DNA from 4 places in the Klebsiella sp. MISC125 genome. Region 1 is predicted to be linked to each of the others. Evidence: predicted binding sites of a transcription regulator. Region 1 holds the regulator's gene; each other region holds the start of a gene.
What was found. The regulator Fur, encoded in region 1, represses iron uptake genes when iron is present. The targets are predictions, from matches to a motif close to ATAATAATGAGAACNACTATCAA.
Positions count from the first base shown of each region.

Region 2: the regulator Fur is predicted to act here: its motif matches at 810-832, upstream of fepD (Fe(3+)-siderophore ABC transporter permease).
Region 3: the regulator Fur is predicted to act here: its motif matches at 1,330-1,352, upstream of ACMYSL_RS17545 (TonB-dependent siderophore receptor).
Region 4: the regulator Fur is predicted to act here: its motif matches at 1,360-1,382, upstream of sodA (superoxide dismutase [Mn]).

Region 1 is NZ_CP180448.1:4,319,517-4,321,719, forward strand. Features, by position in the region: gene fldA (flavodoxin FldA) at 51-581, shown strand; gene fur (ferric iron uptake transcriptional regulator) at 873-1,325, shown strand; gene chiQ (ChiQ/YbfN family lipoprotein) at 1,396-1,728, opposite strand; gene chiP (chitoporin ChiP) at 1,776-2,203, opposite strand, start outside.
Region 2 is NZ_CP180448.1:4,449,046-4,451,248, forward strand. Features, by position in the region: gene entS (enterobactin transporter EntS) at 1-736, opposite strand, end outside; gene fepD (Fe(3+)-siderophore ABC transporter permease) at 849-1,856, shown strand; gene fepG (iron-enterobactin ABC transporter permease) at 1,853-2,203, shown strand, end outside.
Region 3 is NZ_CP180448.1:3,695,277-3,697,479, reverse strand. Features, by position in the region: gene ACMYSL_RS17545 (TonB-dependent siderophore receptor) at 1-1,217, opposite strand, end outside; gene ACMYSL_RS17540 (TetR/AcrR family transcriptional regulator) at 1,450-2,085, opposite strand.
Region 4 is NZ_CP180448.1:6,115,723-6,117,925, forward strand. Features, by position in the region: gene yiiM (6-hydroxyaminopurine reductase) at 1-593, opposite strand, end outside; gene sodA (superoxide dismutase [Mn]) at 665-1,285, opposite strand; gene rhaT (L-rhamnose/proton symporter RhaT) at 1,578-2,203, shown strand, end outside.

The DNA of each region.
Region 1 (2,203 bases):
GGCATTTAAGTCCCTACCACATCATTAAGTTTCAAGAGGTTATTTTACTCATGGCAATCATCGGCATCTTTTTTGGCAGCGACACCGGCAACACCGAAAATATTGCAAAAATGATTCAAAAGCAGCTTGGTAAAGATGTTGCTGATGTTCGCGACATTGCCAAGAGCAGCAAAGAAGATCTGCAAGCTCACGATATTCTGCTGCTCGGCATTCCAACCTGGTACTACGGTGAAGCACAGTGTGACTGGGATGATTTCTTCCCGACGCTGGAAGAAGTCGATTTCGACGGCAAACTGGTCGCGCTGTTTGGCTGCGGCGATCAGGAAGACTACGCTGAATACTTCTGTGATGCGCTGGGTACCATTCGCGACATCATCGAACCGCGCGGCGCCACTATCGTTGGTCACTGGCCGACTGCTGGATATCATTTCGAAGCATCTAAAGGTCTGGCAGATGATGACCACTTCGTGGGTCTGGCCATCGACGAAGACCGTCAGCCAGAACTGACTAACGAACGCGTGGAAAAATGGGTAAAACAGATTTCTGAAGAGCTGCACCTCGAAGAAATCAAGAATGCCTGAGTCTAAACGGCGTTATCGTCAGATTTCGCCGAATTAATAGATAAAAGCAATCAAAGTTATAGCTACAAGTTTTTAACTTTTAATCACATATCTGTACAATGTCCTCTGATTTAACGAGGTCACGTGAAGCACTTTGTAGCCAGTGCCTCGTTTTTGACAGCATACAAGGCCCGATGCTTGCAGTTTTCATTTCACCATGGCAGTTCTATAATGAGACGCATTACATCGGGTGATTCTCTGTATTACTTCCGCTGATGGAAGTAGATCGTTTAGCAACAGGACAGATTCCGCATGACTGACAACAATACCGCATTAAAGAAGGCTGGCCTGAAAGTAACACTTCCACGATTAAAAATCCTGGAAGTCCTGCAGGAACCGGATAACCATCATGTCAGTGCGGAAGACTTATATAAACGCCTGATTGATATGGGTGAAGAGATTGGCCTGGCCACCGTCTACCGCGTACTGAACCAGTTCGACGACGCCGGCATCGTCACTCGTCATAATTTCGAAGGTGGTAAATCCGTTTTCGAACTGACGCAGCAGCATCATCATGATCACCTGATTTGCCTCGATTGCGGCAAAGTGATCGAATTTAGCGATGACTCAATTGAAGCTCGTCAGCGTGAGATTGCCTCCCGACACGGTATTCGCCTCACCAACCACAGCCTGTACCTGTACGGTCACTGTGCAGAAGGCGATTGCCGCGAAGATGAACATGCCCACGACGCGGTGGAAAAGTAATTCCCCGTTGCGTAAGCAGCAAAAAGCCAACCTGATGGTTGGCTTTTTTTATGGCTACGAAAAGTAAAAATCAGGGTTTCGTGTTGTTGCTACGAATCTCTTTCCAAATCTGGTCACAGCGCGACTGTACAGCCTGATCGTTACCGGTTTTACGCGCCTGGATACATTGCTGGTAATCCAGTACTCGCACGCTTTCCTGGGTGGCGAACTGCTGATGCTGCTTCTCTTGCTTCAGAACGTCTAATACGCTCTGGCAGGCTTCGACTTTATCTGGGTTACCTTCAGCAGTATTAATACAGGCGCTGTAGGCATCTTTTAACTTTGAATCCTCTTTCGGCGCTGGCGACTGCGTGCAGGCAACCAGACCTGCCGCCATAATAGCGACAAGCAATAGCTTCTTCATAATCGACCTCGGGAAATTGCGGCAGGCTCATGCCCGCCGCACTGGCATCAGAAAATGGTGAATGGAGCAATAACCATGAACTTCACGTCGCGCTCATCCTGGAAGATGTTGCCGTAGCCGCCGCTCCAGCTTGGGATATCGGAGTGGTTGTCGTATTGAGTAAAGTGCAGTTTAAACAGCGTACCCTTCGCACGTCCTTCCTGTACGGTGTACATCGCATCCAGGCTGTAGGCTGACTCTTCCAGACGTTTGTCAGGGTTGTAGTAAGCATCAGGAGAAGACATTTTTCCTGGTTTTGCATCCCATGCATAAACGTAGGACGCGCCGAAGGCCCAACCCGGCATATTCCAGTTCTTCATGTCATACATCGCCCCGAAGAACACCGCTTTTTCACCGTTGGCGTTGAAGTCAGAGCGGTTATCCCACCAGACATCGAGACGACCGTTAGATGAGGCGTAAGTCGGCGTCATACGTT
Region 2 (2,203 bases), 130 kb from region 1:
AGAGCACACGAACCGCGCTCGCCATCGTCAGCAAACCGCCGAGCAGCGCGATGCCGCCGATAAGCGGGCTGTTAAACAGGAATTTCACTCCCGCCAGCAGCGATTTCAGCGGATGTTCACGCGGCTGCGGAGGCGGCGCTAACTGCGGTAAACGCAGCAGCGTCAGAGTGGTAATAAAGGTCCCGGCCGCCGCCAGACCGTAGTTCCAGGCTACCCCGCCGGTGGCCAGCAGCAGGCTACCGATCATCGGCGAAATCACCGAACCCAGACGCACCGTCAACATGGTGATCGCCCCCGCCTGCATCAGGTTTTCCCGCCCGACCAGCGCCGGAGTCGCCGCCAGCAGCGCAGTCACGCCAATGGAGGCAAACAGGCCGTCCCAGATCCCCAGCAGATAGATAGCAATTAGCGACGGCTCCGGCAGCATGGCGTTCAGGCACAGGCCGACGAAGCCGATCCCGCAGGTACCGCGCGCCAGCAGAATCAAGCGCTTGCGCTCATAGCGGTCGGCCAGCACGCCGCCCACCATCAGGCCAACAAACATCGAAGCGCCGGTTAAGGTGACCGACAACCCCACTTGCCAGGTCGAGTGGGTCATCATCTGGATCTGTACCGGGATCGCCACGCCCAGCAGGCCAAGCGACAGAATTGAGATAAAGCGGGCGATAAAGACGGCGCGAAAGGCCGGATGAGTTTTCAGCAGGCTGAGATTCAGCAGCCGGGATTGTCGGTTCATGACAGCGCCTTGTTATTATTTTCCATACCATTTTTATGGGTGCACATGCTAACATAACCGAATAGAATCGATAACGATAATTACTATCATTATCATGTCAGGGATGTAAGCCATGTCGTCTTCCATGACCACGGCGCGCGCCTTTGCCGTGCCGGGTCTTTTGATCGTTTTAACCATCGCCGTTGCGCTCAGCCTGTTGATTGGCGCGAAACCCCTGCCGTTTAGCGTCGTCGTCGATGCTTTTACCGGTACCTGCCAAAGCGCCGATTGCACCATCGTCCTTGATGCCCGACTGCCGCGAACCCTCGCCGGACTGCTGGCGGGCGCCGCGCTGGGCCTCGCCGGGGCGCTGATGCAAACCCTGACCCGCAACCCGCTGGCCGACCCGGGGATCCTCGGCGTCAACTCCGGCGCCAGCTTTGCTATCGTGCTCGGCGCGGCGCTGTTTGGTATCTCTTCGCCACAGGAACAACTGCTGATGGCCTTTTGCGGCGCGTTCGGCGCATCGTTATTGGTGGCCTTTACCGGCAGCCAGGGCGGCGGTCAGCTTAGCCCGGTGCGCCTGACCCTCGCGGGTGTGGCTCTGGCGGCGGTGCTCGAAGGCCTTTCCAGCGGTATCGCCCTGCTTAACCCCGACGTCTACGATCAACTGCGCTTCTGGCAAGCGGGTTCACTGGACGTGCGCACGCTGCAAACCCTGAAAATCGTCCTGATCCCGGTGTTGATTGCCGGTCTCGTTTCGCTGCTGCTCAGCCGGGCGCTCAATAGCCTCAGTCTCGGCAACGATACGGCGACCGCGCTCGGCAGCCGGGTCGCGCGTACTCAACTGATTGGGCTGCTGGCGATTACCGTCCTGTGCGGTAGCGCCACGGCAGTCGTCGGGCCAATTGCCTTTATCGGCCTGATGATGCCGCATATGGCCCGCTGGCTGGTGGGAGCCGATCATCGCTGGTCGCTGCCGGTCACCCTGCTGGCCACTCCTGCCCTGCTCTTGTTTGCCGATGTGCTTGGCCGCCTGCTGGTTCCCGGCGAGCTTCGTGTATCGGTGGTCAGCGCCTTTATCGGCGCGCCGGTTCTGATCTGGCTGGTGCGCCGCCAGCCGCGCGGAGGTGGAATGTGATTGCCCCTTCTCGCCGCCTGATTTTTAGCTGCCTGCTGCTGGTGATCGCCAGCGTGCTGGTCTCCCTGTGGGGGCTTGGCACCGGCCTGGTACCGTTAAGCGTTGAGCAAGTTATCTCCGCGCTGATTGGCGATGCGCCGCGCAACGTCACCATGGTGGTGACCGAATGGCGTCTGCCGCGCGTGCTGATGGCGCTGCTGATCGGTGCCGCGCTCGGCGTCAGCGGGGCGATTTTCCAGTCGCTGACCCGCAACCCGCTGGGCAGCCCGGACGTCATGGGCTTTAACACCGGTGCCTGGAGCGGCGTGCTGGTGGCGATGGTTATGTTCGGCCAGAACCTGGCAGCC
Region 3 (2,203 bases), 620 kb from region 1:
AAAGGTGCCAGGTTGGTAATGCTGTAGCTCGGATAACGACCGGTAGTATAAATCGACTGATTATTCAGGCCGCCGGAAGGCATCGATTGCCCCAGGTCGAAGAACATCTGGTTGGCGTTGAAGGTTTCGTGATCGGCATCTAGCCCCCAGGTCAGATCCCAGCCGTCCAGCGGCTGGCTATTCAAGGTTATCTTCGCGCCATATTGATCGGTATCCTGCTTTGAGGAAGAGAAGCTGCTGACCTGGCCTTTACTCAGCGTAGGGAAGGGGTAAAAGGTCAGGGATTCATCACGATAGTAGATTTGGCTGACCAGGTTCTGACCAAAGAAGTCAGCATCTGAGTACTGCAAGCTAATCAAGTGGCGTTCGGTGCCGGGGACGCGGTCGGAATTAAGCCCGTCAGTGGTGAAGGCTTTACCGTCGCCGGTCACCGCCGACATATTTTTCCCCAGATACAGTCCGTAGTCGTCTCCCTGACTTTTATAGTATTGCGTGACCAGCTGGAGCTGACGGTTATTGTCAATTTCGATGGTTCCTGTTCCCATCACGTCCAGGCGATCCGAGTGCTGAAGCCCGGTCTGGGTATTATCGAGGACCAGCGCATTGTTGTTGCCGTCATACCAGCCGCCAAAGCGTTGATAGGCTACAGACAAGCGGCCAGATGCGTGGTCGGTTCCACCACTCACCGCCGTCGCGACGCGCTCATCATGATCGTTGCTATTAGCAAAGCCGGTTTTGCCGCCCAGCTCCAGATCGACCTGGCGCTCCTGTTGGCCCTTTTTGGTGACGATATTGATAAGACCGCCGGTACTGCCGCCGCCGTACAGCGATGTTGCCCCGGAGATCACCTCGATGTGCTCAATGTTGAAAGGATCGATAGAGTCGAGCTGACGGCTGTCGGTACGGGAAGAGTTAAGGCGAACGCCGTCAATCAGCACCACGATCGCGCGACCGCGCATATTCATGCCGTAGTTAGTACGTCCCTGGCTGCTGACGTCGATGCCGGGAATCAGCTGTGCCAGGACATCTTTGAACTCTTTACCGCCCTGAACCTGTTGTTCAATTTCCTGGCCTTCGATAACCCAGGTGGTCTGGGCCATTTCAGCGACGGTACGGTGTGTACGGTTGGCGCTGACGATCATGTTGTCATCAGCGGCCCAGGCGGGGAGGGCGGTTGCCAGCAGCAGTGGGTTAAGCACCCAGAGACGCGTTTTCATGCTCATTCCTTTTATGAGTTTACGATATCGTTGTTTTAGTTTTCCGGTACGGGCGCACCGGTTGTTACAAGGTGAAATAAACAGAAATGTTTAAGGCTGAAGTTTGCCCGTATTGATTATTGTTATCAATATCATTTACGTGAAATGTGCAAATAACCTATTGAAATCATTAATTAATGTGTGGGTAAGCAGGGGGGGTGACCGACGGAGGAGCCATCGGTCAAAGAGAGGTTTAGTGCTGAAGAACCTGCGGCCAAAGACGCATCATGGTCTCGGCAATTTGCATGATTTTAGTGAAATCTGCACCTTCGCGGGCGCTGATTGACATGCCCTGCAATACGCAGCTTAAGAACTGCGCCAATTGGCTCACGTCGCCGTCAGACGGAAGTTCGCCGCGCAGCTGCCGCTGCTGTAGAAATTGCGTCAATGCCTGTTCCTGCATGGCATGCCGCGATTTAAGCGTATTGGCGATATCGGTAGACGAGGCCGCCAGCGCTGCAGAGGCGTTGACCATAAAGCAGCCTGCGGGCGTTTCTTTGCTGGTAAAGCAGGTGGCGACAGCGGTGAAGTAATCGCGCAATGCCTGATCGACGGTTTTGCCCTCATCAAACAGCAATGCTTCGTGTTTGGCGGCAAAGCGAGAGATGTAGCGATCCAGCACTGCGCGAAACAGCCCCTCTTTATTCACGAATTCTGCATAGAGCGTTGGCGCTTTTGCGCCCGTCGCCTCTACCAGATCGGCAAGAGAGGTGGCTTCATAGCCGTGCTGCCAGAAGAGTGTCATGGCCTTATCCAGCGCCGCGTCCCTGTCGAACACTTTAGGTCGGCCACGGCTTTTTTTTACGCAACCTTGAACGTCAGTTGTCATGGCGCCGTTGTACCTGTGTTGGTTTGTTGAAAGGGCATTATAAAAATAAACGTCGTGGGCTGCCAGTGATGTTGCTCTAAAAATAAATAATTCATATATGTATGAATTTTAAGTTTTT
Region 4 (2,203 bases), 1.8 Mb from region 1:
GATAGCCCCGCCGCCGATAGCAGGCGGTGGTACTGTTCATCATCAAACGGCATAGACCAGGCGATCGCGCCAGCCTCGTGCACGCTAACATCGCTTAGCCGGGAGACCAGTACCAGCGGCGTATCGCTGGATACCTTCCCGCCCGCCACCACCCGATACAGCCAGCCGGTTTTGCCGCTGTTCTGCATCAGCTGCGCCATATCGCTGACGGCAAAGTGATAGTTGAGCTTAAAGCACGGCGAACGTGGCTGCGTCACCTGAATCAGCGCCTCTCCCCAGCGGAAGATATCGCCAATAAAGACGTTTTGCTCCGTCAGTCCCTCGGTCGAGAGATTCTCGCCAAACGCCGGAGCGCAGAACAGGTCCGCCTGCTGAGGCAGCTCGCGAGCCCAGTGTGCATAATGTTCACGCGGATAGTGGCACAGCGCGCGGTCCGGCCCGCCGTGAATTTTCTTCTCCGCCTGCTCATCGCCCTCAAGGCCGAGATCGCCGAGGGTTAATTCACCATCGACCTGAATTTTGCTTATTGCGCTCGGGCGGCTGCCGGGATAGTCGCGAATGCGCCCAATGTAGACATTTAGCGGATAGTGCATCTGCTGCTCCTTGCTGCGGACATAAAAAAAGCGAGTCATCAGACTCGCTTCTCACTCAGCACAATGCAACCTTATTTTTTGGCGGCAAAACGCGCTGCAGCTTCGTCCCAGTTAACCACGTCCCAGAACGCTTTGATGTAGTCCGGGCGACGGTTCTGGAATTTCAGGTAGTAAGCGTGTTCCCACACGTCCAGACCCACAATTGGGAAACCGGAAGCGCCGGAGATAGCTTCGCCCATCAGCGGGGAATCCTGGTTCGCTGTAGAAACTACAGCCAGCTTATCGCCTTTCAGCACCAGCCACGCCCAGCCGGAGCCGAAACGGGTAGCAGCCGCTTTTTCAAATTCCGCTTTGAAGTTATCAACGGAACCGAAATCGCGCTCGATAGCCGCTTTCAGGTCACCCTGCAGCGTGGTACCGGTTTTCAGGCCTTTCCAGAACAGGCTGTGGTTAGCATGGCCGCCAGCGTTGTTACGCAGAACGGTTTTTTTGTCAGCCGGCAGCTGATCCAGTTTGGTGATCAGTTCTTCAGCAGACAGGCTAGCGAATTCCGGCAGGCTTTCCAGCGCAGCGTTGGCATTGTTAACGTAGGCCTGGTGGTGTTTAGTGTGATGGATTTCCATCGTCTGCTTGTCAAAGTGCGGTTCCAGGGCGTCATAAGCGTACGGCAGGGCTGGCAGTGTATAACTCATAATCATCTCCATTATTGTCGAGCGGCGGAAGGTGTTAATGCCGCGTAAGCAGTTGGTTCATTATAGTTAATTAAATGATATTGAAAACGCTTATCAATGCCGTATTTTTAATAAGGTTATAACAGACGGTTATACACGTGGTTTTGTGATGTAGAACAACGAATTAAGCTTCTGGTTGCCAAAGAAGGATGTTACGTGGCAACAGGCTGAAGGCAGTAAAACTGACCGATTTTTACACTCATCGGGTCGGAAAATGATTTATCCGATAAAAAAATAGATGAGGATAGAATCAATGAATCACGCGATTACGATGGGTATTTTTTGGCATTTGATAGGTGCGGCCAGTGCAGCCTGTTTCTATGCCCCGTTCAAAAAAGTTAAACATTGGTCCTGGGAAACCATGTGGTCTATCGGCGGGATTGTCTCCTGGCTGATACTGCCCTGGGCCATCAGCGCCATGCTGCTCCCTGATTTTTGGGCCTACTACGGCTCCTTTAATGCCTCCACGCTCCTGCCGGTGTTCCTGTTCGGCGCGATGTGGGGTATCGGCAATATCAACTATGGCCTGACCATGCGCTATCTCGGCATGTCGATGGGGATCGGTATCGCCATTGGCATTACGTTGATTGTCGGCACGCTAATGACCCCAATCCTCAACGGTCAGTTCGATGTCTTAATTAACACCAAAGGCGGCCAAATGACGCTGCTCGGCGTGCTGGTTGCGGTGATTGGCGTGGGGATAGTCACTCGCGCAGGCCAGCTCAAAGAGCGCAAAATGGGCATCAAAGCCGAAGACTTCAACCTGAAAAAGGGGCTGGTACTGGCGGTAATGTGCGGCATTTTCTCGGCCGGTATGTCCTTTGCGATGAACGCCGCAAAACCGATGCATGAAGCCGCCGCCGCGCTCGGCGTTGACCC